One region of the Acidovorax sp. T1 genome, then DNA from elsewhere that is predicted to be linked to it. Evidence: riboswitches for the same ligand, from Rfam matches in the RefSeq annotation. Region 1 holds a riboswitch; the other holds the start of a gene.
The links. A riboswitch is a leader RNA that binds a small molecule or an ion and turns the genes downstream of it on or off. The one in region 1 is predicted to bind S-adenosylhomocysteine.
Positions count from the first base shown of each region.

Region 1 (15,646 bases):
GCGGAAGTTCACCTTGCTGGCCCAGCGCTGCGGCAGCAAAATCATCACCACGCTGCGTAACTGGTCGGCCGCGCGCGAGCCGGTCTTGCAGCGGTCGTGGCAGCGCGATTCGAGCGAGCAGCACAGCGAGCAGATGGGCGCGGCATAGGCGGGGCAGCGCGCCATGTCTTCGGATTCGAACTGGTTCTCACACACGGCGCAGCGCACGATCTCGCCGGGCTGCCACTCATTGCCCGGCGCACGCGCCAGGTAGTAGCGGCCCTTCGTCAGCCAGGCCAGCAGCGGTGCCAGCGCCATCGACAGCACCAGCGCGATGAAGGGCGAAAAAGCAGCAGCCTCTTCGCCCAGAAGGCCCGCGTAGGCACCGCAGGCCACCGTGGCAGCCAGCAGCATGGCACCCAGGCCCACGGGGTTGAAGTCATACAGGTGGGCGCGTCGAAATTCGATGCCCTTGGGGGACAAGCCCAGTGGCTTGTTGATGACCAGATCCGCCACCAGTGCGCCCACCCATGCAATGGCCACGTTGCTGTACACCGCCAGCACTTTCTCCAGCGCGCCAAACACGCCCAGCGTCATCAGTAGCGTGGCAATCAACACGTTGAACACCAACCACACCACACGCCCCGGGTGGCTGCGCGTGACGCGTGCGAAAAAGTTGGACCACGCCAGCGAGCCCGCATACGCGTTGGTGAGATTGATCTTGATCTGCGAAATCACCACAAACACCACCGTCACGGCCACGGCCAGCCCTGGTAAGCCCAAAGCCTGCATGACCTGGTGGAACCCGGCCAGGAACATCTGCGTGGGCTCGGCCGCGCGCTGAGCGTCCACCTCGAACTGAAGTGCGGCGAATGCCAGAAAGGCGCCGCCCGCCATCTTGAGCATGCCCATGATGATCCATCCGGGGCCTGCTACCAGCACGGCGCCCCACCAGCGCAGGCGGTTGGCGGGCGTACGCTCGGGCAAAAAGCGCAAAAAGTCCACCTGCTCGCCTATCTGTACCACCAGCGAAAAGATTACCGCAGCCGCTGCACCGAACATGAGCGGGTCGAACTGGCTGCTGCCGCTTTTGAGGCCCGAGAGTCCTGCAAAGTCGCGGTACAGCTGCGGTTGGGCCAGCGCAATCCACACAAAAGGCAGCAGCAGCAAGAACAGCCACAGCGGCTGCGTCCAAGCCTGCAGGCGCGAGATCAGCGTGATGCCGCGCATGGCCAGAGGCAGGATTACCAGCGACGAGACGATGTAACACCACTCCAGCGGCCAGTCCACCACCATCTGCAGTGCCAGCGCCATGATGGCCGCCTCCAGCGCAAAGAAGATGAAGGTGAACACCGCATAGATCAGCGATGTGATGGTGGAGCCCAGGTAGCCAAAGCCCGCTCCACGCGTGAGCAGGTCCATGTCAAGGCCGTAGCGTGCGGCGTAGTAGGCAATGGGCAGGCCGGTCAGAAAGATCAGCAACCCCACGGTGAGGATCGCCCACATGGCGTTGCTGAAGCCGTAGTTCAGTGCAATCGCTCCACCAATGGCCTCCAGTGCCAGGAACGACAGCGAACCGAACGCCGTGTTGGCCACGCGCAACTCGCTCCATCGCCGAAAGCTCTTGGGCGTGTAGCGCAGCGCGTAGTCCTCCATGGTCTCGTCGGCCACCCACGCGTTGTACTCACGTCGGAACCGGAAGATGGTTTGTGGCGCGGGCTGGGCGTCTGGTGGGAGCGGTAGGGCCATGCGCAGGCTGCAAGCAAGAAGCGTTCTAGGTGTGCACCTCGTTGGTGCGTTTTCGAGTGCGCAGGGGGCAAGGCGCGTGAAGGCCGCAGACACAGCGTGGGCAGGGCGTGCGCAAGACACGCGAAGCGATGCATACGCAGGCCTACGTTAATTGACGTATGGGCGCATTCAAGGGTTGTCCCTAACCTTCATTCCACAGCGCAACCAACCCGCTTTCGTCCCGTCCCTTCATTCACCCCGATCCTGCAAGGAGCGTCTTCATGAGCCACCCCTCCGACCCCCGCCTCAGCAATCCCGTTGAAGCCGAACCCGGCCGCCGTCGCATCCTGCAGGCGATCGGTGCTGCCTCTGTGGCGGGCCTTCCCGCCTGGTCGTTTGGCCAGCCAACGGCCCAGGTCAACACCACCAAGTTGGCCATTACCGACACGGAAGTCACAGTGGGCCAGCTTCACTCGGCCACAGGCACCATGGCGATTTCCGAAACGGGCTCCATCCAGGCGGAGCAATTGGCCATTGATCAGATCAATGCCATGGGCGGCGTACTAGGCCGCAAGATCAAGGTCATCAAGGAAGATGGCGCCTCCGACTGGCCCACGTTTGCTGAGAAGTCCAAGAAGCTGCTTATCAATGACCGCTGTGCGGCCGTGTTTGGCTGCTGGACCAGCGCCTCGCGCAAGGCCGTGTTGCCTGTGTTTGAGAAGGAAAACGGTCTGCTTTACTACCCCACGTTTTATGAAGGCCTGGAGCAATCCAAGAACGTGATCTACACCGGCCAGGAAGCCACGCAGCAGATTCTGTACAGCCTGGAATGGGCCAAGACCGAGAAGAAGGCCAAAAGCTTCTTCCTCATTGGCTCCGATTACATCTGGCCTCGTACCTCGATGAAGATTGCGCGCAAGCACATCGAAAACTTCCAGAAGGGCAAGGTAGTAGGCGAGGAGTACTACCCGCTGGGCAGCACCAACTTCGGATCGTTGATGAACAAGATCAAGGTGCAAAAGCCCGACTGCCTGTTTGTGGCGGTGGTGGGCGGCTCTAACGTGGCTTTCTACAAGGCGCTGAAGGCGGCGGGCATCACGGGCGACAAGCAACTGCTCGTGACGCTGTCGGTGACCGAGGATGAGATGACCGGTGTGGGCGGAGAGAATTTCACGGGCTTTTATTCGTCGATGAAGTACTTCCAGTCGCTCGATAACGAAAACAACAAGAAGTTTGTGGCGGCCTTCAAGGCCAAGTACGGCAAGGATGCCGTGATTGGCGACGTAACCCAGGCCGGGTACCTGGGCCCCTGGTTATGGAAGGCCGCGGTCGAAAAAGCCAAGAGCTTTGATGTGGACAAGGTGGTGGCCGCATCGCCAGGCATTGAGCTGACCACCGCGCCCGAGGGCTATGTGAAGCTGGACGCCAACCACCACCTGTGGAGCAAGTCTCGCATTGCCATGGGCATGCCGGACGCTTCTTTCAAAGTGGTGTCCGAGTCGCCGCAACTGATCAAGCCCGATCCGTTCCCGAAGGGATATCAGTAATCGTCCCCTGAGCGGCTGGGCCGCTTCATCCCTCTCTCGCCGTGCGGGAGGGGGTGACGCCCACGCAAGGGGATGCCCCGTGTCACCCGCCGTCCATTTTCTATCGCCGCGCCAAGCAGGAGCTGCATCATGACTTTTTCCGAAATGCTCAACATTGGCCTGATGCAGGGCTTTGCAGGCTTGAGCCTCTTTGCCGTGCTGCTGCTCATGGGGCTGGGCTTGGCCATCATCTTTGGGCAGATGGGTGTGATCAACATGGCCCATGGCGAGTTCATGACCATTGGGGCTTACACCATCTATCTGGGCTCCACCTTGGCGGCCAACCATGCGCCGCAGATGATTTCGTATTACTTCCCGCTGGCGATCGTGGCGGCCTTCGGCTTTGCGTTTGCGGCGGGCTGGCTGGTGGAATGGGGGCTGATTCGCCACCTCTACAAGCGCCCGCTCGACACCCTGCTGGCCACCTGGGGCATCAGTCTGGCCTTGCAGCAATCGTTCCGCACCTTCATCGGCCCCAAGGAGGTCAGCCCCACCTTGCCCGACTGGCTGCTGGGTTCGTGGGCGCCTGCCGAGGGGCTGGACATTCCGATCAACGGCCTCTTTGTGCTGGCGCTGACGGCGGTGGTGACTGGCGGTGTGCTGCTGGCCATGCACAAAAGCCGCTGGGGCCTGCGTGTGCGCGCCACGGTGAGCAACCGCGTCATGGCCAACGCGATCGGCATCGACACCAAGAAGACCGATCGCCTCACCTTTGCCATCGGCTGCGGCATTGCAGGCGTGGCAGGGGCTGCCTTCACCACCATCGGGTCCACCGGCCCCACATCGGGCTCCCTCTACATCGTGGATGCCTTCCTGGTAGTGACCTTTGGTGGCGCGGCCAGTCTGTTGGGCACGGTGGTGTCGGCCTTCGGCATTGCGCAGACGCAGTCCATCACCGAGTTCTTCCTGGCGGGCTCCATGGCCAAGATGATTACGCTCTCGTTGATCGTGCTGATCCTCATGGTGCGGCCACAGGGGCTATTCGCTTCGAAGGTGCGGCGATGAGCAATGTGCATCGGCCAAATCAATCCGAGTTCACAGGAGTTTTTCCATGAATGCGCTCAAAGCCTGGATCCTGCGCTACCAGCTTGCCAGCCTGGTGCTGCTCACCGTTCTTTTAGCCGTGGTGTTGCCGCTCGCACTCGATATTTTTCGTCTGAACCTGGTGGGCAAATACCTGACCTACGCTTTCGTGGCCATTGGCCTGGTGATGGTGTGGGGCTACGGTGGCGTGTTGAGCCTGGGACAAGGTGTGTTCTTTGGCCTCGGGGGCTATGCCATGGCCATGTTCCTCAAGTTGGAAGCATCGGACCCCGTCAGTACCAAGATCCAGTCCACACCTGGCATTCCCGACTTCATGGATTGGAATCAGATCACTGAACTGCCCAACTTCTGGATTCCCTTCAAAAGCTTGCCGTTTTCGCTGGCAGCGGTCATCGTGGTGCCCACGCTGCTGGCTTGGGTTATCAGCTTTGCGATGTTCAAGCGACGCGTCGGCGGTGTGTATTTCGCCATCATTACGCAGGCTGTGGCGCTGATTCTCACTGTGCTCATCATCGGACAGCAGGGCTACACCGGCGGCGTGAACGGCATGACCGACCTCAAGACCCTTTGGGGCTGGGACACGCGCACCGACAGTGCCAAGTACATCCTTTATTACGTGTGTGTGGCCCTGCTCATCGCGTCCATTGTGTTGTGCCGCTGGATACAGACCGGCAAGGTCGGGACGCTGCTGCTGGCCATGCGTGACAAGGAAGACCGCGTGCGCTTTTCGGGTTACGACGTGGCCAACTTCAAGGTATTCACCTTCTGTCTGGCGGCGGCACTGTCGGGTATTGGCGGCGCGATGTTCTCGCTGCAGGTGGGCTTCATGTCGCCCAGTTTCGTGGGCATCGTGCCGTCCATTGAGATGGTGATCTATGCCGCCGTGGGCGGGCGCATGAGCCTAGTGGGCGCTGTGTATGGCACCTTGCTTGTGAACGCAGGCAAGACGTATTTTTCCGAGAGTTTTCCCGAGTTGTGGTTGTTCCTCATGGCCGGTCTTTTCATCGGCGTGACCATGGCCTTCCCCATGGGGCTGGCCGGTCTGTGGGAGAGCCATGTGGTGCCCTGGTGGAAGGGTCGCCGCGAGGCGTTGCGCCAGGCGTCCGCGAAAGGCATGCCACCCGTAGCGCGCCCGCCCGTGGATGGGGGGCCAGCGGTGGCGTCGTCGACCGCGCCCTCTGATGTGTTACCTGACGGTGTGAGCCGCCAGGGCATCTGAAACCACCGGAGTACCCTTCATGAGCAATACCGACTTCACCCTGGCCGTGGAAGACCTTACCGTGTCGTTCGACGGCTTCAAGGCCATCGACGCCCTCACGCTGTACATCGACAGGAACGAGCTGCGCGTGATCATCGGCCCCAACGGCGCGGGCAAGACCACCCTGCTGGACCTGATCTGCGGCAAGACGCGCGCCACGGGCGGCAGCATCAAGTTCAAGAACGAGGAGCTCACGCGCATGGCCGAGCACAAGCGCGTGCGGCTGGGCATCGGCCGCAAGTTCCAGACGCCCTCCATCTACGAGAACCTGTCGGTTTTCCAGAACCTGGAGGTGTCTTACCCCGCAGGCCGCTCGGTGTTAGGGGCGCTGGCCTTCAAGTGCACCGACGAGGTCAAGGCGCGCGTGCAGGTGGTGGCCGAGGACATTGGCCTGGGCGACAAACTCGACACCGAAGCGGGGCTGCTCAGCCATGGGCAAAAGCAGTGGCTGGAGATCGGCATGCTGCTCATGCAGGAGCCCGAGCTGCTCATGCTCGACGAGCCCATCGCCGGGATGAGCGCACGCGAGCGCGAGCTCACGGCCGACCTTTTGCAGCGCATCTGCAAGAACCGCGCGGTGATCGTGATCGAGCATGACATGGACTTCGTCAAGCGCATTGCCCACAAGGTCACGGTGATGCACCAGGGAAAGATCCTGGCCGAGGGCCCTATGGAGAAGGTGCAGTCCGATCCCCGGGTCATCGAGGTGTATCTGGGCCACTGAGCTCGCCCACTACAACGCATACCACCACAGGAGCGCCAGCATGTTGGAAGTCAAGGATCTGTTCGTGGCCTACGGCCAGAGCGAAGCGCTGCACGGCATCACCTTCGAGGGCCGCGAGAACGAAACCGTGGCCATCATGGGCCGCAACGGCATGGGCAAGACCACGCTGTTCAAGAGCCTCATGGGCGTCATGCCCGTCAAGAGCGGCCACATCACCGTGGCAGGCCAGGAAGTGACCCGGGACGAGAGCTTTCGCCGGGTGGCCAAGGGCATCGCCTATGTGCCCCAGGGGCGCATGATCTTCCCCACGCTTTCGGTGGAAGAGAACATCCAGACCGGACTGGAAAACTCCAGGACACGCCAGATACCCGACGACATCTACGCCCTGTTCCCGGTGCTGTGGGACATGCGGCGGCGCAAGGGCGGCAACCTTTCTGGTGGACAGCAGCAGCAGCTGGCCATAGCCCGTGCGCTCGTCACCGACCCGAAGGTGCTGCTGCTCGATGAGCCCACCGAAGGCATCCAGCCCTCGATCATCAAGGACATCGCCAAGGCACTCAACGAGATCCGCAAGCTGCGCAAGATCACCATCGTGGTGAGCGAGCAGGTGCTTTCGTTCGCCATGGACGTGGCCGACCGGCTGTTCGTCATCGAGGGTGGCCGCCTGGTGCATGAAACCGCGCGGGCCGATACCGACCAGGATCGCATCAAGGCGTACCTCTCTGTCTGAAGGCATGCAACACCGTACTGTGGCGCTGGGCGCCTTCACCGTTCTTCCGCGTTGCTGTGCGCCCTGCGCGGTAGCGGATACGGGCCGTGCGGCTGGGCCGCCATCGTTTGGTGGCGCCGGAAAAGGGCGGGCGACAGCCACGGACCCCAGGAGGAACGCGCCGTTTCCTTTGCTTGCTTTCCATTCCACCTTTTTCTCACCACCCTTCTAGGAGCACACCATGGCCGAAACCCTCATCAAGGTTGACCTCAAGCAATCGCCCTACGACAACCCGTTGGTGCACAACCGCTGGCACCCCGACATCCCCATGGCTGTGTGGGTGGAGCCGGGCGCAGAGTTCAAGCTCGAGACCTACGACTGGACTGGCGGTGCCATTAAGAACGACGACTGCGCTGACGACGTGCGCGACGTGGACCTGTCCACCGTGCACTTCCTGTCGGGCCCCGTGGGCGTGAAAGGCGCCGAGCCCGGTGACCTGCTGGTGGTGGACCTGCTTGACATCGGCGCCCGTGACGACAGCCTGTGGGGCTTCAACGGCTTCTTCAGCAAGCAGAACGGTGGCGGCTTTCTCGATGAGCATTTTCCGCTCGCGCAAAAGTCCATCTGGGACTTTCATGGCATGTTCACCAGCAGCCGCCATATCCCCGGCGTGAACTTCGCGGGCCTGATCCACCCGGGCCTGATCGGCTGCCTGCCCGACCAGAAGATGCTGGACACCTGGAACGCCCGCGAGGCCGAGCTCATCGCCACCAACCCCACGCGCGTGCCGGGCCTGGCCAATCCGCCCGCACCGGCCACGGCCCACATGGGCAAGCTGCAGGGCGATGCCCGCGCCAAGGCGGCGGCCGAGGGTGCGCGCACCGTGCCCCCGCGCGAGCACGGCGGCAACTGCGACATCAAGGATCTTTCGCGCGGCTCCAAGGTGTACTTCCCGGTGTATGTGGAAGGCGGTGGCCTTTCCGTGGGCGACCTTCACTTCAGCCAGGGCGACGGCGAGATCACCTTCTGCGGCGCCATCGAGATGGCCGGATGGGTGCACATGAAGGTCAGCCTCATCAAGGGCGGCATGGCCAAGTACGGCATCAAGAACCCCATCTTCAAGCCCAGCCCGATCACGCCTAATTACAAGGACTATCTGATCTTCGAGGGCATTTCGGTGGACGAGCAGGGCAAGCAGCATTACCTGGATGTGACCATTGCCTATCGCCAGGCTTGCCTGAACGCCATCGAATACCTCAAGAAGTTCGGCTACAGCGGCGCGCAGGCCTATTCGCTGCTGGGCACCGCCCCCGTGCAAGGGCACATCAGCGGCGTGGTGGACGTGCCCAACGCCTGCGCCACGCTGTGGCTGCCGACGGAGATTTTCGACTTCGACATCAACCCCAGCGCCGCCGGCCCCGTGAAGGTGCTCGACGGCAGCGTGGACATGCCGATCTCGCAAGACAAATAACCACCGCGCTACCGCCCTCCCTTCAACCCACGTGCTGCCCTGCCATGCCCACCTACGACTACGCCTGCCCGGATTGCGGCAACTTCGATGCATTGCGCAGCATCGCCCTGCGCAATGAACCCTGCGCGTGCCCGGACTGCGGGGCGGCGGCGGCGCGGGTGTTCGCCCACGCGCCGCACCTGGCCTGCGTGAGTCCCGAGCAGCGCCGCGCATTCGACACCAACGAGCGCGCCCGGCACGTGCCGCGCTCGTCGCGCGACACGGAGGCCGGCAGCTACGGCCGGCTGCGCCACCCTTCGGGCTGCGGGTGCTGCAGCGCAGGCGGTGCCAAGCGCGGCGGCACGGTCACGGCGCCCAGCGGTGCCAAAGCCTTCCCTTCCAAACGGCCCTGGATGATCAGCCACTGAGGCTGCGCCGGGCCATACCAACGAACCAGGAGAACACGCCATGATTCACGGCGATATTTCGAGCAGCAAGGACACCGTCGGCGTCGCGGTGGTCAATTACAAGATGCCCCGCCTGCACACCAAGGCAGAGGTGCTGGCCAATGCGCGCAAGATCGCCGACATGATCGTGGGCATGAAAAGCGGGCTGCCGGGCATGGACCTCGTCATCTTTCCTGAGTACAGCACCCACGGCATCATGTACGACCGCCAGGAGATGATGGACACCGCCGCCACCATTCCGGGCGAGGAAACCGAGATCTTCGCCGCGGCCTGCCGCCAGGCCAAGGTGTGGGGCGTGTTCTCGCTGACCGGCGAGCGCCATGAGGAGCACCCCCGCAAAGTGCCCTACAACACGCTGATCCTGATGAATGACCAGGGGGAGATCGTGCAGAAGTACCGCAAGATCATGCCGTGGACGCCCATCGAGGGCTGGTACCCGGGCGATCGCACCTATGTGAGCGAAGGCCCCAAGGGCCTGAAGATCAGCCTCATCATCTGCGACGATGGCAATTACCCCGAGATCTGGCGCGACTGTGCCATGCGCGGAGCCGAGTTGATCGTGCGCTGCCAGGGCTACATGTACCCGGCCAAGGAGCAGCAGATCCTCATCAGCAAGGCCATGGCCTTTGCCAACAACACCTATGTGGCCGTGGCCAATGCGGCGGGATTTGACGGCGTCTACACCTACTTTGGCCACAGCGCGCTCATCGGCTTTGACGGGCGCACGCTGGGTGAGTGTGGCGAGGAGGAGATGGGCGTGCAGTACGCGGCGCTGTCCACCAGCCTGATCCGCGACTTCCGCAAGAACGGCCAGAGCGAGAACCACCTGTTCAAGCTGCTGCACCGGGGCTACACGGGCATGATCAATTCGGGCGATGGTGACCGGGGCGAGGCCGCGTGTCCCTATGACTTCTACCAGCGCTGGATTGCCGATCCCCAGGGAACGCGCGCGGCGGTGGAGGCCATCACCAGGCCCATGGTCGGCACGGAAGAGTGCCCGATTGAAGGGATTCCCCATCCCGGTATTGCGCCCGTTTGAGGGCTAGCCCGGTGCGTTGGCGGGCCGCCGGAGGTGGCCCCGTGGCCTTCGCCACAAACGGCCAACCGAGCTCCCTGCGGGAGGGCGGATTTCCCGAGCGCGCCGTCTCCTGTCGGCTGCGCCGGTCACCGTAGAATTGCAGGCTCCGGTCCAAGGAGCGTTGCAACGCGGCACCCTGCTGCGTCAGGCTTGGGCCAGGCGCCGGCAAAGGCACACTGCCGCGCCCTGCTGACAACGACGCTCACCTGTTGTCACGCCGTTTTTTTGCAGGTGAGCCCTATGTCCGCTATTTCGCTGCCCCCCATGAAGCTGTCCGGCCTGGAGCCGGTGTCCATTGGCGAGGGTGCGCTGTTCGTCAACATTGGCGAACGCACCAATGTCACCGGCTCCAAGGCGTTCGCGCGCATGATCCTGAATGGCCAGTACGAAGAGGCCCTGGCCGTGGCGCGCCAGCAGGTGGAAAACGGCGCGCAGGTCATCGACATCAACATGGACGAGGCCATGCTCGACAGCAAGGCCGCCATGGTGCGCTTTCTGCAGCTGATCGCGTCCGAGCCCGACATCGCGCGCGTGCCCATCATGGTGGACAGCTCCAAGTGGGATGTGATCGAGGCCGGGCTGCGCTGCATCCAGGGCAAGGGCATCGTCAACTCGATTTCCATGAAAGAGGGCGTGGGCGCCTTCAAGCACCAGGCCAAGCTGGTCAAGCGCTATGGCGCGGCCGCCGTGGTGATGGCATTTGACGAAAAAGGCCAGGCCGACACCTACGCGCGCAAGATCGAGATCTGCGAACGCGCCTACCGCATCCTGGTTGACGAGGTGGGCTTTCCACCCGAAGACATCATCTTCGATCCCAACATTTTTGCCGTGGCCACCGGCATCGAAGAGCACAACAACTACGCGGTCGATTTCATCAACGCCACGCGCTGGATCAAGCAGCACCTGCCGGGTGCCAAGGTGTCAGGCGGTGTGAGCAACGTCAGTTTCAGCTTCCGTGGCAACGATCCGGTGCGCGAGGCCATCCACACCGTGTTTCTATACCACGCCATCAAGGCCGGCATGGACATGGGCATCGTCAACGCGGGCATGGTGGGCGTCTATGACGACCTCGAACCCGTGCTGCGCGAGCGCGTGGAAGACGTGGTGCTCAACCGCCGCAGCGACGCCGGAGAGCGCCTGGTCGAAATCGCCGAAACCGCCAAGAGCGGCGCCAAGGACGAGAGCAAGAAGCTCGAATGGCGCGGCACCCCTGAGCACCCCAAGACCGTGGGCGAGCGCCTGTCGCACGCACTGGTGCACGGCATCACCGACTTCATCACCGAAGACACCGAAGAGGCCTACCGCGCCATTCTGGCCCAGGGCGGCCGCCCGCTGCATGTGATCGAAGGCCCGCTCATGGACGGCATGAACGTGGTGGGCGACCTGTTTGGCGCCGGCAAGATGTTCTTGCCCCAGGTGGTGAAAAGCGCCCGCGTGATGAAGCAGGCCGTGGCCCACCTGATTCCCTACATTGAAGAAGAAAAACGCCAGGATGAAGCTGCGGGCCGCGATGTGCGCAGCAAGGGCAAGATCGTCATCGCCACCGTCAAGGGCGATGTGCACGACATCGGCAAGAACATCGTCACCGTGGTCTTGCAGTGCAACAACTTCGAGGTGGTGAACATGGGCGTGATGGTGCCTTGCCACGAGATTCTGGCGCGCGCCAAGGTCGAAGGCGCTGACATCGTGGGCCTGTCGGGCCTCATCACCCCCAGCCTTGAAGAGATGCAGTATGTGGCCGGCGAGATGCAAAAGGATGAGCATTTCCGCATCAAAAAAATTCCGCTGCTGATCGGCGGCGCCACCTGCTCGCGCGTGCACACCGCCGTCAAGATTGCACCGCACTATGAAGGCCCCGTGGTCTATGTGCCCGATGCCTCGCGCAGCGTGAGCGTGGCGCAAAGCCTGCTGGGCGACGGCGTGGACAGTTACGTGGCAGAGATCAACGCCGACTACGACAAGGTGCGCATCCAGCACGCCAACAAAAAGGCCACGCCGCTGTGGCCGCTGGCCAAGATCCGCGCCAACAAGACGCCCGTGGACTGGTCTGCTTACCAGCCGGCCGTGCCGCGCGCCCTGGGGCGCCGCGTGTTCAAGAACTTCGACCTGGCCGAGCTGGCTAAGTACATCGACTGGGGCCCGTTCTTCCAGACCTGGGACCTGGCCGGTCCGTACCCCGCCATCCTCACGGACGAGGTGGTAGGCGTGGAAGCCAGTCGCGTGTTTGCCGACGGCCAGGCCATGCTCAAGAAAATCATCGAAGGCCGCTGGCTCACCGCCAGTGGCGTGATGGCCCTGTTGCCCGCCAACAGCGTGAACGATGACGACATCGAGTTCTACACCGACGACACCCGCACCGAAGTCGCCATGACCTGGTACGGCATGCGCCAGCAGACTGAAAAGCATGTGATCGACGGCGTAACCCGCCCCAGCCGGTGCCTCGCCGACTTTGTGGCGCCCAAGAGCAGCGGCATTGCCGACTACGCGGGCATGTTCGCCGTGACGGCGGGCTTGGGCATAGAAAAGAAGGAGCGCGCCTTCATCGACGCGCTCGACGACTACTCGGCCATCATGTTCAAGAGCCTGGCCGACCGCCTGGCCGAGGCCTTTGCCGAATGCCTGCACCACCGCGTGCGCACCGACCTGTGGGGCTATGCCAGCGATGAGGCGCTGAGCCACGACGACATGGTTGCCGAGAAATACCGTGGCATTCGCCCCGCGCCCGGCTACCCCGCCTGCCCCGACCACAGCGCCAAGACCGATCTCTTTCGCGTGTTGCACTGCGAAGACATCGGCATGGCTTTGACCGAGAGTCTGGCCATGACCCCCGCCGCCAGCGTGAGCGGCTTCTACATTGCCCACCCAGACGCCGTGTACTTCAACGTGGGCAAGATCGGCGAAGACCAGCTGCACGACATGGCCCAGCGCCGCGGCATGGACGAGGCGGTGCTGGCAAGGCTGCTGGCGCCTAATCTGTGATGCGCTGACCCCGAAATAAAGCACGGAAAGCGCGTGCCGATAACGCCAGAGGCCTGGCTTGAGAACCGAAGGCCCCGCGTGCGGGGCTTTGGGGCGCCCGCAGGGCTCGGTTTTGAGGGGGCGGTGCCGCATGGGCATGGGGGTTCGATGCGCCCCTGCGGACGTTCCAGCACCTGGGGCTCTGCAACCGGTTCGGCCATCACCATCCCTAGGGTGATCATCGAACAGACCCGTGGTGCCAGCCGCCAGAAATTCGGTATGTGATTTGGTACCGATGCCAACAACATTGACACCGTTGACCTGTTTTTCGGCGGTGCGGTGGGTTCCCCAACACCCTCCAGCAAAGTGCCGTCGGCATCGGCATCGGCATCGGGATCGGCGACGGCCAGATGATCATTTCAGCGGGCCCCACCTTCCAGAGCACATGCGGCACACAGGTCAATTGCGGCCTCTTCACCAACGCACTGATCAACCCCAGCAGTTTCGGCTTCTATTTCGCCACAGGCACTGGAAAAATCGCCTATTCCATTGACAGCATGAACCTGGGCCGAGCGACCGGTTTTCTGGCGTTCCCGGTTGGCGCATCGACCAACTGGATTTTTGCCTTTGAAGACGGCGCCGACAATGACTTCCAGGATATGGTGGTGAAAGCCGAGTCGATCAACAAGGTTCCTGAGCCAGGCCCCCTGTTTTTTGCAGCGGCAGGATTGCGAAGGGCAGGCAGCGCCGTGGGACGTCAAGCGGCTGCGCAGCACCGATGGTGCCTATGCCGCCAGGTTCAGCGCAATTTTTCCAAACTGTTGACCCGACTCCAGCCGGTCCAAGGCGTCGTGGATGCGGTCGAGCGGGTATTCACTGTCGATCACGGGTACGATGCCACTTTGCTCAATGAACGACAGCAGCGCGCGAAACTCCGAGAGATCGCCGTGGGTCGAACCCAGGATCTGCAACTGGCGAATGAAGATTCGGCGCAGGTCGGCGGGCGGCTGGTCGCCCGTGGTGGCGCCGCAGGTAACAAGGCGCCCGCCGCGCACCAGGGACTTCATGGCCATGGGCCAAACCGCCTCACCCACGTTTTCGATCACCACATCCACGCCGCGGCCACCGGTGTAGGCCATCACGGCCTTTGCCACATCCTGCGCCGTGCTGTGGATGCCATGGTCGGCGCCCATGGCCAGGGCGCGCTCCAGTTTCGTGTCCTCGCGAGAGGTCACGATCACCCTGGCCCCGATGGCTTTTGCCAGCTGCATGGCGGCCAGCGACACACCGCCGCCAACGCCGAACACCAGCACCGTTTCCCAGGGCTTGACCTGGGCCTTGGTGAACAGCATGCGCCATGCCGTCAGGTGATTGACTCCTAGCGCGGCAGCCTGCGCAAAGTCAAGGCCCTGCGGCATGGGGAAAACATTTTGCGCCGGTACGCTGATCCACTGCGCAAAGGTGCCGTGGCGGTGTTCGCCCAGCAGTTGCATCTTCGTGCAAAGCACGCCTTCACCGCGCTGGCAGAACTCGCAGCGGCCACAGGTGATGCCCGGATGGATGACGATCCGTTGCCCTGCGCGCAACAAGGGCTCGGAGGCATCCACCTCTTCAATCACGCCCGCGGCGTCCAGCCCCATGATCTGGGGCAATTGGTGGGTGATGCCGGCACCGCTGTTGCGCATGTACAGGTCGACCTGGTTGAGCGTTGCTGCCTGCACCCGCACCAGGACTTCGCCCGATTGGCGGCGGGGACGCTCGCAATCGCGGACTTCGACGACCTCGTTGCCACCGTGGCCGGTGATGAATGCTGCTTTCAATTTTTCACTCCGCTGCAGGGTGGCGTGTGTAGCCTTACCGGTGGTCGCCTGCGGCCGCTAAAGCCTGGCCGGTAGTGCCTCGCCGCGCCGCGTTGCAGCGGCCCGGTGAGGCGCCGAAAAGGACAAGCCCGGATGCTGTGCAGCCCCTGCGTCAACACCCTGAGGGCTAGGCACGGCTTAGAAGCTGTGGCGCAGGCCGACCATGACGCCGGTCTGGCTGTTGCCGGCAACAGGCGCCAGTGCGGTGTTGCTCGCGCCAACAGAGGGCGAGAAGCGGGAGTTGCCATCGTTGCGCAGGGCGCCGACGGTGGCGTAGGCGGCGGTGCGCTTGGAGAACGCATAGGTGCCGCGCACCACGAACATCTTGCCGCCGTCGCTGCTGTCCTTGAAGGAGAGGTTGTAGTACTGCGCTTCCAGCAGGATGGCCGGCGTGATCGGGTGCGCCACACCCAGGGACCACAGCGTGCTCTTGCGCTGTGCCGCTGTCGCCGCGTCGTTCTTGCGTTGCATGTAGTTGGCCGCCAGCTTGGTCTGGCCCAGCATGTAGTATGCGCCGAGGGCCGCGCGCTGGTCCTTTGCGTCGCTCAGGTCGGCGGTGGGCGGTGTGCTGAGGCTGCCGTCGGGTCCGTACTGCGCGTCAATCCAGGAGCTCACACCCCAGGTGGGCGCGTCGTACTTCAGCACAGCCGACCAGGACGTGCACTCGCTGCCGTTGCCGCGCTCGCCGGCGCAGGTCAGTGCATCTTTGCCGAAGCTGTACAGGCCGCCCACAGTGAAGCCGCTGAACTTGCCCTGGTAGGCGATGGAGTTGTCCAGGCGCGGCCCGGCCAGGTAGGTGTCGAACG
Region 1 covers NZ_CP021648.1:133,450-149,095, forward strand. The annotation lists gene CCX87_RS00590 (hybrid sensor histidine kinase/response regulator) at 1-1,728, opposite strand, end outside; gene urtA (urea ABC transporter substrate-binding protein) at 1,989-3,254, shown strand; gene urtB (urea ABC transporter permease subunit UrtB) at 3,384-4,298, shown strand; gene urtC (urea ABC transporter permease subunit UrtC) at 4,345-5,556, shown strand; gene urtD (urea ABC transporter ATP-binding protein UrtD) at 5,576-6,319, shown strand; gene urtE (urea ABC transporter ATP-binding subunit UrtE) at 6,360-7,049, shown strand; gene fmdA (formamidase) at 7,270-8,499, shown strand; gene CCX87_RS00625 (FmdB family zinc ribbon protein) at 8,544-8,906, shown strand; gene CCX87_RS00630 (aliphatic amidase) at 8,947-9,984, shown strand; S-adenosyl-L-homocysteine riboswitch at 10,131-10,234, shown strand; gene metH (methionine synthase) at 10,288-13,002, shown strand; gene CCX87_RS00640 (zinc-binding dehydrogenase) at 13,767-14,801, opposite strand; gene CCX87_RS00645 (porin) at 14,979-15,646, opposite strand, start outside.

Region 2 (15,646 bases), 580 kb from region 1:
TTTCCCGCGCATCGACCGCTTCAAGGAGCACACCATCGAGCTGCCCGTGGCCAGCCTCGATGTCTCGCCCGAGAACGAAGCCGTACTGCGCCAGGCGCTGGCCGACGCGCTCACGCACGGCAAGGGCGTGGTGCATGTGCTGAGCGACCTCACCGACCTGCGCGCCGCGATGGCGGGCGGCGCACCCACCGCAGGCATCGGCCAGCTGCAGGCCTTTTCGACCAAGCGCGCCTGCCCCGTGTGCGCCACCAGCTATGCCGAGCTGGACCCGCGCCTGTTCTCGTACAACAGCAAACACGGCTGGTGCCCCGACTGCGTGGGCACGGGCGTCAAGCTCACCAAGGACCAGCGCAAGGTGTTTGACGACTCGGTGCAGGACGACAAGGAAAAAGGCCGCGAGCAGACCTTTGCCGAGCCCGAGGTGGAAGACCTGGCTGATACCGCCTGCCCCAGTTGCAGCGGTACACGCCTGAACGCCACGGCCCGCGCCGTGAAGTTTGCAGGAGTCGGCATCACCGACATCGCCGCGCTGTCGGTGACCGACGTACGCCGCTGGATCGAGACCCTGCGCGGAGCGGACGGCATGCCCCAGCGCATGACTCAACGTGAAAGCGACATTGCCCGCGACCTCGTGCCCGAGATCCAGAGCCGCCTCGAATTTTTGGAAGAAGTCGGCCTGGGCTACCTCACGCTCGACCGGGGCGCGCCCACGCTCAGTGGGGGTGAGGCGCAGCGCATTCGTCTGGCCGCGCAGCTGGGCAGCAACCTGCAGGGCGTGTGCTACGTGCTCGACGAGCCCACCATCGGCCTGCATGCGCGCGACAACCAGATCCTGCTCAACGCCCTGCACAAGCTGGGCGACAAGGGCAACACGCTGGTGGTGGTGGAGCACGACGAAGACACCATCCGCCGCGCCGACCACATCATCGACATTGGCCCCAGCGCCGGCAAACGCGGCGGGCATTTGGTGGCGCAGGGCAGCGTGGCCGACATCACGGGCGCGGCCGACTCGCAAACCGGCCGCTACCTGCTGCACGCCATGAAGCACCCGCTGCAGCTGCGCCGCAGCATGGCGCCCGGCGAGGTCAGTGCCGAAGCCACGGCGGCTTTTGCCCAGGCCGAGGCGGCAGCGCCCACCGGTCGGCAGAGTGCTGCCGTCAAGAAGCGCGCCGCACAGGCCGCAGCGCTGGCGGCCGACGCGCTGACCGAGGCCAAGGAACGCGCCGCCATGCGCTGGCTCACTGTGCACGGCGCGCAGTTGCACAACCTGCAGAACGTGACGGCCACCGTGCCGCTGCACCGCTTGGTGGCGGTGACGGGCGTGAGCGGCTCGGGCAAGTCCACGCTGGCGCGCGACGTGCTGCTGGCCAACGTGCAGGCCTGGGTGCAACAGCGCGCTACCCGCGCCGGGCGCGATGCCATGGACGCGGGCAAGGCGCCGCCGCTGGTGGGTTGCACGGGCCTGTCGGGCTTTGAGAGCATCGACCGCGTGCTCGAAGTGGACCAGACGCCCATCGGCAAAACACCGCGTTCATGTCCCGCCACCTACATCGGCTTCTGGGACACCATCCGCAAGCTGTTTGCCGAAACACTGGAGGCCAAGGCACGCGGCTATGCGGCCGGTCGATTCAGTTTCAACACCGGCGAAGGCCGCTGCCCCAGTTGCGAAGGCGCGGGCGTGCGCACCATCGAAATGAGCTTTTTGCCCGACGTGAAGGTGCCGTGCGAAACCTGCCACGGCGCGCGCTTCAACCCCGAGACGCTGGCCGTGACCTGGCGCGGCAAGAGCATTGGCGATGTGCTGCAGATGGAGGTGGACGAGGCCGTGGACTTCTTTGCCACCATGCCCAGCATTGCGCACCCGCTGCAGCTCCTGAAGGACGTGGGCCTGGGCTACCTCACGCTGGGCCAGCCGTCGCCCACGCTCAGTGGTGGCGAGGCGCAGCGCATCAAGCTCGTGACCGAGCTGACCAAGGTGCGCGACGAGGTCGGCCGCAGGGGCCAGAAGGCGCCGCACACGCTGTATGTGCTGGACGAACCCACCGTGGGCCTGCACATGGCTGATGTGGACAAGCTCATCCGCGTGCTGCACCGCCTGGTCGATGGCGGGCACAGCGTGGTCGTGATCGAGCACGACCTGGATGTGATCGCCGAGGCCGACTGGATTCTGGACCTGGGGCCGGAGGGCGGCAACGCAGGCGGGCGCATCGTTGCCGCAGCGACGCCCGAGGATGTGGTGGCGGCGGGCACGCACACGGGCAAGGCGCTGGCGCACGTGCTGGCGCGCTGACGACATGAATGTGGAGAAGCTCAATCTCACGGGACGCAAGACCTCTGCCACCCCCGTGGTCTGGCTGCACCCCGAAGCGCCCTCCAAGCCTGCAGAAGGGGCGTCGTGCAACGGGTGCGGCCTGTGCTGCCTGGTGGAGCCGTGCCCGGTGGGAATGTGGGTGTCGCGCCGTCGCGCGGGGGCGTGTGTAGCGTTGCGCTGGAGCGACGTGGAGCTGCGCTACCTGTGCGGCGTGGTGAGCGACCCGGGGGCGGTTACGGGATGGACAAATCCATGGGCTCTGCGCTCGCTGGCATGGCTGGCCCGGCGCTGGATTGCGGCCGGCGCGGGGTGTGATGCCGATGTGCTGGCGCAGGGAGTCCGAGAATGACGTGCAGCGTCCGCTTTGAACAGGCTCTGAGCGCTTGCGTGCTCTGAGGGGGCTCGTTGCCCTGCTCAAACTGCCTGGTGCTCCATGCGCGTCGTCATGGTATTGACATATATTTGTCATCTTAAGTGGGCAGTATGGCCGGCTCTTTACAGGAGCCCATTGCCATGACGCTGCCCAGTTCACTGCATGACCATGACGACCTGATGCGACGCATCGCCAGCGACCTGGTGGACAGCTATGACGAAGAGATCGAACTCGAGCTCGAAGACCGCAACATCGACGAGCTGGAGGGCCGCCACATCACCGACCGGGCGGAGCGCCAGGCTTATTTCAAGGAGCTGTTTCGCCTGCAGGGCGAGCTGGTCAAGCTGCAGGATTGGGTGCAGCATACGCGCAAGAAAGTGGTGATCCTGTTCGAGGGGCGCGATGCAGCCGGCAAAGGTGGCGTCATCAAGCGCATCACCCAGCGCCTGAACCCGCGCGTGGTGCGCGTGGCCGCGCTGCCCGCACCCAACGACCGCGAGCGCACGCAGTGGTACTTTCAGCGTTACGCCGCGCACCTGCCCGCTGCCGGCGAGATGGTGCTGTTCGACCGCAGCTGGTACAACCGCGCGGGCGTCGAGCGCGTGATGGGCTTTTGCACCGACGACGAGTACGAAGAGTTCTTTCGCACCGTGCCCGAGTTCGAGAAGATGCTGGTGCGCTCGGGCATCACGCTCATCAAATACTGGTTCTCCATCACCGACGACGAGCAGCACCTGCGCTTTCTGGGCCGTATCCACGACCCGCTCAAGCAGTGGAAGCTCAGCCCCATGGATCTGGAAAGCCGTGTGCGCTGGGAGGCGTATACCAAGGCCAAGGAAACCATGCTGGAGCGCACCCATATCCTCGAAGCCCCATGGTGGGTGGTGCAGGCGGTGGACAAGAAAAAGGCGCGCCTGAACTGCATTGCGCACCTGTTGGGCCAACTGCCTTACCACGAGGTGCCGCACGCCCCGGTGGAGTTACCAGCGCGGGTACGCAACCCGGAATACCTGCGCCAGCCCGTGCCTCCCGAAATGTATGTGCCGCAGCGGTACTGAGCGCGTCCGTCAACAGCTGCCGCCTTGGCGACAGTCGGTAGGTGCTTTCCTCAGTGCTGCGGTGCATCAACTGCGGTCCAATGGGATATTTCCTTCCTTCAGGATCACACCATGCAACGTCGACACATCATCCAGTGGGGCGCAGCCGCTCTCGCCACCGCCTCCCTGGGCACTGCCAGCGCCCAGAGTTTTCCTGCCAAACCGGTCAAGCTGGTGATTGCCTTCCCTGCAGGCGGCCCCACCGACATCTCCATGCGCGTTCTGGCCGACAACGCCAGCAAGATTCTGGGTCAGCCGGTGATCGTCGAGAACAAGCCCGGCGCTGGCGGAACGTTGCCCGCACAGACGCTGCAGACGGCCCAGCCCGACGGCTACACGCTGGCCCAGATCCCGCTGGGCGTGTTCCGCCTGCCCTACACCACCAAGATCAACTGGGACCCGGTCAAGGACATCAGCTATGTGATCAATGTCACCGGCTATGCCTTCGGCATCGTGGTGCCGGCCGATTCGCCGCTCAAGACCTGGACGCATTTCGTCGCCTGGGCCAAGGCCAACCCGGGCAAGCTCAGCTACGGCTCCACCGGCACCATGACCAGCCCGCACCTGACCACCGAGCTGATCGCGCAAAAGCTCGGCATCGAACTGCTGCATGTGCCCTACAAGGGCAGCGCCGACCTCATGCAGTCCATCCTGGGCGGCAACATCATGGCGGCGGCCGACTCCACGGGCTTTGCTCCCCAGGTCGAGGCCGGCAAGCTGCGCGTGCTCAACACCTGGGGCGCCGAGCGTCTGGCCAAGTTCCCTGAAGCGCCCACGCTCAAGGAACTGGGCCTGGACATCGTGCAGAACTCGCCGTTCGGTATCGGCGCACCCAAGGGCACGCAGCCCGCGGTGGTGAAGCGCCTTCACGATGCTTTCAAGCAGGCCATGGAGCAAGAGAGCTACAAGACAGCGCTGGCACGCTACGACATGTTGCCCATGTACATGGGCACCGCGGCCTACCAGAAGTTTGCGCAGGACACCTTCACGCGCGAAAAGGCGCTGATCGAGAAGCTGGGGCTGGCGAAGGGGCAGTAATGCTCTGTTTTCGGTAGCGGTTATTGCTTATCGGTGCAGCGATACGGCGCTAAAGGGCATCAAGGCTGCAGCCGCCACATCAGTCCAGGCCCAGTTCGCGGGCGTCAGCCAGGTGGGCGTCCCACGCCCCGTTGAGGCGCGGGTCGGGGTCACGGGTCAGGTAGCGGCTGCCTCGTGCCGCCCGTACAAGCAATGCCCCGCCCGCAGCGGCCTGCAGCGCCGCCGTGCCGCGACGCTCTGAACGCAGGGATACGGCGATCAGGGCCAGCCCAAGGCCGGCCACCATGAGATTCTCACTGGGCTGGCGCTCCCTTGTCCGGTCGATGGCCTGCCAGTGTCGGAGTGTGTTGATCAAGTCCATACCCAACTCTAGCGCAGCTTGGGTGTGCCGGGGCGCCGCTGGCCTTGCCGGATGACATCAAAGTGTCGCCAGCACCGCGCGCGCGACCTCCGCAAAGCCCGCGCCGCGCTCGCCCTGTGTCACATAACGCGGCAGGTGCGTGAGCTGGGGCACGAAACGCGCAATGTTGGCCACGCCCACGCTGTGGGGGAAGTGCTCAAACATGAGCTGGTCGTTGGTCGAGTCGCCCACATACACCCAGCGGTCGATCTCGGCATCGAGGTCGCGCCCGAACAGTTCGCGCACGATCCAGCGTGCGCCCTCAAGTTTGTTGTGCGCCCCAAACCAGCCGTTGATGTGAATGCTGCTCACCGTGGCGTTCATGCCCGCACTGCGCAGGATGCGCACGGCGTGGTCGATGGCGTCTTGCGGCAGATGGGTGAATTCGCTGTGGTCGATGGCGATGTCGGTCTCGCGGCCCGGCGAATCGGTGGCGCGGCGGGCACCGGGCACCTCGCGCTCAATCTGGGCCAGAACCTGCTGCATGCGGGTGTAATTGGCGGCACGCGTGGCGGGGTCCTGTTGGTATATTTTTGATAGCTGCTGGCGCTTATTGGATAAGGGCTTGATGCCGATTTGACCATTATTTTCATCTGCGGGCAGCAGTGCCACCGCGCCGTTCTCTGCCACGATGGCATCCACGGGCCAGGCAGCGGCAAACGGCTCACTCCAGCCCACCGGCCGGCCGGTGATGGGAATCACCTGCAGGCCGCTGGCCTTCAGCGCCGCCAGTGCCTGCAGCGCATCGGGGGTGATGGCGCCGTCGGTGGTCAGGGTGTCGTCGATGTCGGTGAGCACGCCCAGCAGCTGGCCCGGCGCCGGTGCCGGCCACTCGCTCAGGGGGCGCAGGAATGCCGGCACGGGCGCCGTCATCAGTGGTTGCTGTCCAGCGCCAGGCCCGCATGCTCGCGCAGCGGATGAAAGTGGATTTTCGGAAACCGCTCCTGCGCCAGCCGCACGTCATAGGGGCTGGTGCACAGGTAGGCCAGCGCATTGGCCGCGTCGTGCGACAGGCGCATGGGGTAGGCGTCGGTAAAGGCGCGCAGGTCGGCCGGGCTGTCGGCGCTGATCCAGCGCGCGCCCGTGTACTGGCAGCCTTCCAGGCGCACATCGGCGTCGTATTCTGCCTTCAGGCGGTGCTGCACCACTTCAAACTGCAGCTGGCCCACGGCGCCCAGCAGCATGGGGCCGCCCACGTCGGGCCGGAAGACCTGGATGGCGCCTTCCTCGCCCAGCTGGGCCAGGCCCTGCTGCAGCTGCTTGGTGCGCAGCGGGTTCTTCAGGATCACCGTCATGAACAGCTCGGGCGCGAAGAAGGGCAGGCCGGTGAACTGCAGGTTGGCGCCGTCGGTGATGGTGTCGCCCAGCTGCACGCCGCCGTGCGTGGTGAAACCGATGATGTCGCCCGCGTAGGCTTCTTCCACCGCCTCGCGGCGCTGGCTCATGAACGTGACCACGCTGGTGGGGCGCAGCTCCTTGCCAGTGCGCTGCACCTTGAGCTTCATGCCCGGTGTGTATTTGCCCGAGGCCACGCGCACAAAGGCGATGCGGTCGCGGTGGTTGGCGTCCATGTTGGCCTGCACCTTGAACACCACGCCGGCAAAGCCTTCGTCCTCGGGCTGGATGGTCTTGACCACGGGCTGCTTGTTCACCTGCAGCGTGCTCACGCGCGGGCCCGGCGGGGGCGACATGTCCACCACGGCATCGAGCACTTCCATCACACCGAAGTTGTTCACGCCCGAGCCGAAGAACACGGGCGTGAGTTTGCCAGCCAGAAAGTCGGCGTGGTTCCAGGCCGCCGAGGCGCCCACGGCCAGCTCCATGCTCTCCAGCGCATCGTCAAACGGCTGGCCAAAACGCGCGCGCAGCCGGTCGGCCTCGGCCAGCGGCACCACTTCAAAGTCTTTCGGGCCGCGATCGCTGCCGGGGGTGAACACCGTCATGGTCTGCGTGCGCAGATTGATGATGCCGCCAAAGCTTTTGCCCTGGCCCACGGGCCAGGTGATGGGGCAGCAGGGCATGCCCAGCTCGCGCTCGACCTCGTCGAGGATGTCCAGCGGGTCGCGCACCTCGCGGTCCATCTTGTTGACGAAGGTGATGATGGGCGTGTCGCGCTGGCGGCAGACCTCGATCAGGCGGCGGGTCTGCGCTTCCACGCCGTTGGCCGCGTCGATCACCATCAGGGCCGAATCGACGGCGGTGAGCACGCGGTAGGTGTCTTCCGAAAAGTCTTTGTGGCCGGGCGTGTCGAGCAGGTTGATGACGTGCTCGCGGTACAGCATCTGCATGACCGAGCTGGCCACCGAAATGCCGCGCTGCTTTTCGATTTCCATCCAGTCCGAGGTGGCGTGGCGGCTGGCCTTGCGGCCCTTGACGGCGCCGGCGATCTGGATCGCGCCCGAGAACAGCAGCAGCTTTTCCGTCAGCGTCGTTTTACCGGCGTCGGGGTGGGAAATGATGGCAAAGGTGCGGCGGCGCCGGGTTTCTGAGGCGTAGGACACGGGGGTTCCAGAAGGGTGGGCAGGGCGCAGGGGCCTTGCAGGGGCAAACGTTGGGCCAGCCTTCGCACAGCGTGGGGCAGGGCGGCCAAACCCACGATTTTACCGGGCATAGGCCAGACGCAGCCTGGGGCCAGCGCAAGTGCTTTTATAATCGCCGGCATCCGAGGAGCGTTGCAGCGCCCCCAGCTACTGGCGGGGCGTGAGGCTCGGAGTCATCCAGCAACGACGCTCATCCACTTATCGTGCGGTGAGCCTTTCGATTCTCCCCGCGTCAAGTGGCTTTTCAAACATGCTTTGGAGCACACCATGAACGCACGCGTCAACGCCCCCGTAAACACCGACTGCATCATTGCCGACATCGGCCTGGCCGAATGGGGCCGCAAAGAGATCCGCATCGCCGAGACCGAAATGCCCGGCCTGATGGCCATCCGCGAGGAATTCGCCGCCAAGCAGGCCCTCAAGGGTGCGCGCATCACGGGCTCGCTGCACATGACGATCCAGACCGCCGTGCTGATCGAGACGCTGCAGGCCCTGGGCGCCCAAGTGCGCTGGGCATCGTGCAACATCTTCTCCACACAAGACCACGCTGCCGCCGCCATTGCCGCAGCCGGCACGCCCGTGTTCGCGATCAAGGGCGAAACCCTGGCCGAGTACTGGGACTACACCCACCGCATCTTTGACTTTGGCCCCGCCGGCAGCGAAGGCGAAGGCCCCAACCTGATTCTGGACGACGGCGGCGACGCCACGCTGCTGATGCACTTGGGCAAGCGCGCCGAAAAGGACGCCTCGCTGATCGCCAACCCCACCAGCGAAGAAGAAACCTGCCTGTTCGCCTCCATCAAAGCCAAGTTGGCCGTGGACCCGACCTGGTACAGCCGCAAGAGCGCACAGATCATCGGCGTGACCGAAGAAACGACCACCGGCGTGCACCGCTTGAAGGAAATGTCGGCCAAGGGCAGCCTGATGTTCCGCGCCATCAACGTGAACGACTCGGTAACCAAGAGCAAGTTTGACAACCTGTACGGCTGCCGCGAGTCGCTGGTGGATGGCATCAAGCGCGCCACCGATGTGATGATCGCCGGCAAGGTGGCCGTGGTGGCGGGCTACGGCGACGTGGGCAAGGGCAGCGCCCAGGCCCTGCGCGCCCTGAGCGCCCAGGTGTGGGTGACCGAGATCGACCCGATCAACGCCCTGCAGGCCGCGATGGAAGGCTACAAGGTCGTGACCATGGAATATGCCGCTGACAAGGCCGATATTTTTGTGACCACCACGGGTAACCGTGACGTGATCACCTTCGAGCACATGCAGGCCATGAAGGACCAGGCCATCGTCTGCAACATTGGCCACTTCGACAACGAAATCCAGGTGGCCAAGCTCGAAGCGCACTGCCAGTGGGAAGAGATCAAGCCCCAGGTGGACCATGTGATTTTTGCCGACGGCAAGCGCATCATCCTGCTGGCCAAGGGCCGCCTGGTGAACCTGGGTTGCGGCACGGGCCACCCCAGCTTCGTGATGTCGTCGAGCTTTGCCAACCAGACCATCGCCCAGATCGAGCTGTTCACGCACAGCGATTTCTACGAAAACGGCAAGGTCTATGTGCTGCCCAAGCACCTTGACGAAAAGGTGGCGCGCCTGCACCTCAAGAAGGTGGGCGCCATGCTGACCGAGCTGAGCGACGAGCAGGCCGCCTACATCGGCGTGCCAAAGCAAGGCCCTTACAAGCCTGACACCTACCGGTATTGAACCGTGCTTGCTGCTGCCATGCTCCTGTTTTTGGAGCTGGTAGCGCAAGCGGTACAAGGGCTAGAGCTTGTTTTTATTGAAATGAATCGTCTGCTGACGAGAGAGTGACGCATGCGCGCAGATGTTTTTTTGGTGGATGGAGGCCATGCGGCCACGCGCTCGCAGGCGCAGCGGCTGATTGCCTCGGGCGTGGAGTGGCGTCTGTCGCCGCTGGCGCCGTGGCAGAAGGTCGTCAAGAACGGTGATGAGATTCCGTCCGTGGCAGAGGTGCGGCTGCTCGACGATGCCGAGGCCAAGTACATCTCGCGCGGTGGGCTCAAGCTCGAAGGGGCGCTGCGGGCCACCGGCCTGTCGGTGGCGGGGCTGCGCTGCCTGGATGTGGGGCAGAGCACGGGCGGGTTCACCGATTGCCTGCTGCAGCACGGCGCCGTGCAGGTGATCGGCGTGGACGTGGGCCACGGCCAGTTGCACGAACGGCTGCGCAGCGACGTGCGCGTGGTCTGCGTGGAGGGCGTGAATGCACGGTCGCTGACGGCGCAGGCCTTGCAGCAAGCGTGTGAACTGGCCCTGTCCGAAGTCATCGAGGTGGAAGAGGACAACGAGACCCAGCCCGAGGCGCCCTACAGCTGGATGCGCAATGGCGGGCAGGTGGACGAGGCATACGACGACAGCAACGACGCCAAGGACCAGGACATCGAGACCTTCAAGTCTGAGCGCGCCGCCCGTGCCAAGGCGCGCGAACAGGGCACGCTGCCGGTGGAGCGCCGCCGCCGCGCCGAATGTGCTGATGTCGATATCACGCCGGTTTTTGACGTGGTGACGGGCGACCTGTCGTTCATCTCGCTCACGCTGGTGCTGCCCGCGCTGGTGCCGTTGCTGGCGCCGGGCGGCAGCCTGCTCATGCTGGTCAAGCCGCAGTTCGAGTTGCAGCCCGGCCAGGTGGGCAAGGGCGGCATCGTGCGCGATGCGGCGCTTTATGCAGTGGTCGAGCAGCGCATCCGCGACTGCTGCGCCGAGCTGGGCCTGCAGGTGCAAGCCTGGCTGGACAGCCCCATCAGCGGCGGCGACGGCAACCACGAGTTTTTTGTTTTTGCGAGGAGGGGCGCATGACCGCGGCCAACGCACCAGCCACCGGTTTGCCGGTGAGTTTTGAATTCTTTCCGCCCAAGACGCCCGAGGGCGCGGGCAAGCTGCGCGCCGTGCGCCAGCAGCTGTATGCGCAGCGGCCCGAGTTCTGCTCGGTCACCTACGGTGCGGGCGGTTCCACGCAAGAGGGCACCTTCGGCACCGTGCAGGAGATCCTGGCCGAGGGCGTGAGCGCGGCCTCGCACTTCTCGTGCGTGGGCGCCACGCGCGAGTCGGTGCGTGAGCAGCTGGCCACGCTCAAGGCCATGGGCGTCAAGCGCCTGGTGGCCCTGCGCGGCGATTTGCCCAGCGGCTATGGCATGGGGGGCGAGTTCCACTACGCCAGTGACCTGGTGGCCTTCATCCGGGCCGAGACGGGGCGCGATTTCCACATCGAGGTGGCCGCCTATCCCGAGGTGCATCCCCAGGCCAAGTCGGCCGATGCCGACCTGCAGGCCTTTGCCGCCAAGGTGCGGGCCGGGGCCGATTCGGCCATCACGCAGTATTTCTTCAATGCCGATGCGTATGAGCGCTTTGTGGACGATGTGCGCCGCCTGGGGCTGGATGTGCCCGTGGTGCCCGGCATCATGCCCATCATGGGCTCATCGCAACTGATGCGGTTTTCCGACGCCTGCGGCGCCGAGATTCCGCGCTGGATCCGGCTGCGCCTGCAGGGCTTTGGCGACGATACGGCGTCGATCCGGGCCTTTGGCCTGGATGTGGTGACTTCGCTGTGCGAGCAACTGCGCCAGCGCGGCGTGCCGGGCCTGCACTTCTACACCATGAATCAGAGTGCAACCACGCTGGAGTTGTGCCGGCGCCTCGGTTTGTAATGGGGCGCCTGGTGGCTTGGGCGTCGGGGGGCGGGTTGCGTTGTCGCTGGAGAAGGTGGATGCAATTGTTACCTCGCGGTGGGTGTGTTTGTTTTTTTTCTGGAAGAGGTGATGGATGCAACTGTCTGACCGGATACGGCGCTGGCGCGACCTGTTGGGCCCGGGGGTTGTTGCATGTGTTCTGGCGGCCTGTGCACCGATGCCGGTGCCAGAGAAGGTGGCTCGCGAAGCGGCCCCCTTGGTGGCCACTGAGGCCCCCCCCGAGGCGTCGGCCGAGCCTCGCAATGCTTGCGAGCTGGCCCAGCAGCGTGGCGCGCCCCGCTCGCGGTTTTGTGCGCCCTTGGCGGATAAGCCGGGCGAGCGGCTCCCCAAGGCCGCGTTGCCCGAGCCGGTTCGCAGCGATGCCGCCCGGCGCGGTGCCGCCGGCGCGGTGCCTCCAGAATCCCCGGTGGAATCCGTGCGCGAGAGCGACCAGCAGGGCCTGGCCTCGTGGTACGGCCCGCGCTTTCATGGCCGGCGCACGGCCAGTGGCGAGATCTTCAACCGCCGCGATTTCACCGCCGCGCACCGCACCCTGCCTTTTGGCACCCGGGTGTGCGTGCGCAGCCAGCTCACCGGCCGCGCCGTGGTGGTGCGCATCAACGACCGCGGCCCGTTTGCCATGAACCGCGTGATTGATGTGAGCCAGGCCGCCGCCCAGGAACTGGGCATGCAGGGCCTGGGCATCAAGCCCGTGGAACTGTGGCTGCTGGAGGAAGGCGAGGGCGACTGTCCCCAGTCGGTGTCGGCGCCGTAGCGCCGTAGCGCCTTGACCGTACAAGAACCGCTGCCAACCCGCCCTCTGCCCCGGTCAGGCGGGGGCGCGGTTTTCAGCCGCCCGATTCGAGCGTGTGGGTGGCGTGCTTGTCTTGCGCCAGCAGTTCCACCATCTGGGGCAGTGCCGTCTTCAAGGCGGCCTTGAGGGTGAAGGGCGGGTTGATTAAAAACATGCCGCTGGCGGGCAGGCCGGGGCGCTTGACTTCGCCCTCCGCAGTCTCGGTGAGCTTGCTGGACTTCACGGTCAGCGTGGCGTGCAGCCAGCTCTTGCCCGCCTTGGTGGCCAGGGTTTTGAGGCGGCGCGGCAGATCATGCGCTTCGGGGCGCGGAATGATGGGGTACCAGACGGCATAGGTGCCGGTGGCAAAGCGCTTGAGCGAATCGGCCGCCATGTCCAGCACCTTGGCATAGTCGCTCTTCATTTCATAGCTGGGATCGCACAGCACCAAAGCGCGGCGGGCTGGTGGGGGCAAAAATTTGCGGATGCCTTCAAACCCGTCTTCGTGCAGCACGGCCACTTGCCGGCCGGCTTCCAGCTGCGCCACGTTGCCGGCCAGCGCGCGCAGGTCGGTCGGGTGCAGTTCAAACAGCTTGAGCTTGTCGTGGTCGCGCAGTAGCCGCTGGATGATGAAGGGCGAGCCGGGGTACACCTTGGTGGTGGCGCCCTGGTTGAAGGCCTTCACCATGTCCACATAGGCCTGCAGCGCGGGCGTGAGGGCGGCAATGCCGGGTGCCGTGAGGCGCAAGATGCCGTCCCCCGCCTCGCCGCTGGTGCTGGCGTAGTCGCCATCGAGCCGGTACAGGCCCGCGCCCGCATGGGTGTCGAGCACGGTGAGGGCCGCGTCTTTTTCGGTGAGGTGTTGCAAGGTGGCAATCAGCACGGTGTGCTTGAGCACATCGGCGTGGTTGCCCGCATGAAAGGCGTGGCGATAACTGAACATGGCGCAATGGTAACGACTTGGGTAACGACTGGGCCCCAGGCCGTTAGGGGGGGCGCCTTGCATGCAACGCAGGGTTGCGGTGGAAAACCTTGCTGAGGGCTCGCCCATTGTGCATCTTCGCTGAGGACGAAAGCCGGGATTGGCCGGGCGTCCGCAGGACCCAGCGGCCCAGCGGCGGCACCAGGCCCAGGCAGCGCCGACGGAGGCGAAGCGGACGCAGAAGCCTGTTTCAGGCGGGTTGCTTGCCTAAAAAGCGCGCAGCTTCGTATAATGGCAGGCTTCGCAGCGATTTAGTGGTCCCGCGGCGAAGATTCAACCCCACCTAAGAGGCTTCCGAAAGAGAAGCACCGACCGTGGAAAAGGACCCGCCAAACCCTCTTCATAAGAGAAAACTCATGACTACTACTTTCAGCGCAAAGCCCGCTGAGGTCGTGCACGAGTGGTTTGTGATTGACGCGACCGACAAGGTCCTCGGACGAGTAGCCAGCGAAGTTGCTCTCCGTTTGCGCGGCAAACACAAGGCCATTTACACGCCTCACGTCGACACCGGTGACTTCATCGTCATCATCAACGCCGCCCAGCTCAAGGTCACCGGCACCAAGTCCCTGGACAAGGTGTACTACCGCCACTCGGGTTATCCCGGCGGTATCACGGCCACGAACTTCCGCGACATGCAAGCCAAGCACCCCGGCCGCGCGCTGGAAAAGGCTGTCAAGGGCATGCTGCCCAAGGGCCCCCTTGGCTACGCGATGATCAAGAAACTCAAGGTGTACGGTGGTGCTGAGCATCCCCACACCGCCCAGCAGCCCAAAGCGCTGGAAATCTAAGGAGCCTTGAGATGATTGGTGAATGGAACAATGGCACCGGCCGTCGCAAGTCCAGCGTCGCCCGCGTGTTTCTGAAAAAAGGCTCCGGCAAGATCACGGTGAACGGCAAGGACATCCAGTCCTATTTCGGCCGCGAAACCTCGATCATGATTGCCAAGCAACCCCTCATGTTGACCAACCACGCCGAAACCTTCGACGTGATGATCAACGTGCACGGTGGTGGTGAATCCGGCCAGGCCGGCGCCGCCCGCCACGGCATCACCCGCGCCCTGATCGACTACGACGCGACGCTCAAGCCCGTCCTGAGCCAGGCCGGCTTCGTGACGCGTGACGCCCGCGAAGTGGAGCGTAAGAAGGTCGGTCTGCACTCTGCACGCCGCGCCAAGCAGTTCTCGAAGCGTTAATCCGCTTTTCCTGCTGCCAGCAAAGCCGCACTGGGTTCGCCTGGAGCGGCTTTGTTGTTTTGGGCGGGCGGAGACGGCCCTTGGTGATGCCGTGCGTCATGCTGTGTGAAGTGGGCAATGCCCCTATCGCCCTTGCGTCCAATGCGCCGGGTGGCGCAATGGCCGAGCGTTTTACCTTACTATTGCATCCAAATATTGAACCTCGGAGTCTCCCCATGAGCGCAGTTGCCGAAAACATCCAGACCGAAATGCCCACCCCCATCGTGTTCACCGACAGCGCGGCGGCCAAGGTGGCGGATCTGATCGCTGAAGAGGGCAATCCCGACTTGAAGCTGCGCGTTTTCGTGCAGGGTGGCGGTTGCTCGGGCTTCCAGTACGGCTTCACCTTTGACGAAATCACCAACGAAGACGACACCACCATGACCAAGAATGGTGTTTCGCTGCTGATTGACGCCATGAGCTACCAGTACCTGCTGGGCGCCGAGATCGACTACAAGGAAGACCTGCAAGGCGCCCAGTTCGTGATCAAGAACCCGAACGCCACCAGCACCTGCGGCTGCGGTTCCAGCTTCTCGGCCTGATCTGCCAGTCGGTTTCCTCTCTTCTTCTCTTCTTTCTCAGGCCGGGTAGACGGCCCCCAGAACACGGGCGCCTTGGGCGCCCGTGACGCTTTGGCGGCTGCCAGTTTGCCCCCGTACCGTCTGGCGAGCCAGCCAGGCAAAGGCGGCGGCCTCCACTTGCAGCGCGGGCAGGCCCAGGGCATCGGTCGGCAGCACCGATGCGCCCGGGAGCAAGGCCTGCAGGCGCTGCATCAGGTGCGTATTCAAGGCGCCGCCACCGCACACGGCGAGTAACTTGCTATTTTTTCCATAGCTTGATGCGCTTGTTGCACAAGCGCTGGCGGTCAATTCGGTCAATGTGGCTTGCACATCCACGGGCCGGGCTCCGGCGTGTGCCGCGAGCGCGCCCGCCAGCCAGGCCGGGTTGAACAGATCGCGCCCGGTGCTTTTGGGTGGTGGCTGGCGCAGAAAGGGTTCTTGCAGCAGTGTGGCCAGCAGGTCGGGCAGCACCCGGCCCTGGGTGGCCCAGGCACCATGGTTGTCAAACGCCTGGCCGGTGTGCAACTGGCACCAGTAATCCATGAGTGCATTGCCTGGGCCGCAATCAAACCCCTGCACGTTGCCATCGGCGCCCAGCACGCTGAGGTTGGAGATGCCGCCGATATTGAGCACCAGCA
Region 2 covers NZ_CP021648.1:715,790-731,435, forward strand. The annotation lists gene uvrA (excinuclease ABC subunit UvrA) at 1-2,290, shown strand, start outside; gene CCX87_RS03410 (hypothetical protein) at 2,295-2,660, shown strand; gene ppk2 (polyphosphate kinase 2) at 2,825-3,742, shown strand; gene CCX87_RS03420 (Bug family tripartite tricarboxylate transporter substrate binding protein) at 3,854-4,819, shown strand; gene CCX87_RS03425 (hypothetical protein) at 4,899-5,180, opposite strand; gene CCX87_RS03430 (HAD-IIB family hydrolase) at 5,238-6,092, opposite strand; gene CCX87_RS03435 (peptide chain release factor 3) at 6,092-7,720, opposite strand; S-adenosyl-L-homocysteine riboswitch at 7,880-7,958, shown strand; gene ahcY (adenosylhomocysteinase) at 8,027-9,463, shown strand; gene CCX87_RS03445 (TlyA family RNA methyltransferase) at 9,575-10,573, shown strand; gene metF (methylenetetrahydrofolate reductase [NAD(P)H]) at 10,570-11,421, shown strand; gene CCX87_RS03455 (septal ring lytic transglycosylase RlpA family protein) at 11,537-12,217, shown strand; gene CCX87_RS03460 (23S rRNA (adenine(2030)-N(6))-methyltransferase RlmJ) at 12,291-13,178, opposite strand; gene rplM (50S ribosomal protein L13) at 13,574-14,005, shown strand; gene rpsI (30S ribosomal protein S9) at 14,017-14,409, shown strand; gene erpA (iron-sulfur cluster insertion protein ErpA) at 14,625-14,990, shown strand; gene CCX87_RS03480 (anhydro-N-acetylmuramic acid kinase) at 15,027-15,646, opposite strand, start outside.
Region 2: linked by a shared signal. The riboswitch ahead of ahcY (adenosylhomocysteinase) and the one ahead of metH (methionine synthase) in region 1 are both predicted to bind S-adenosylhomocysteine.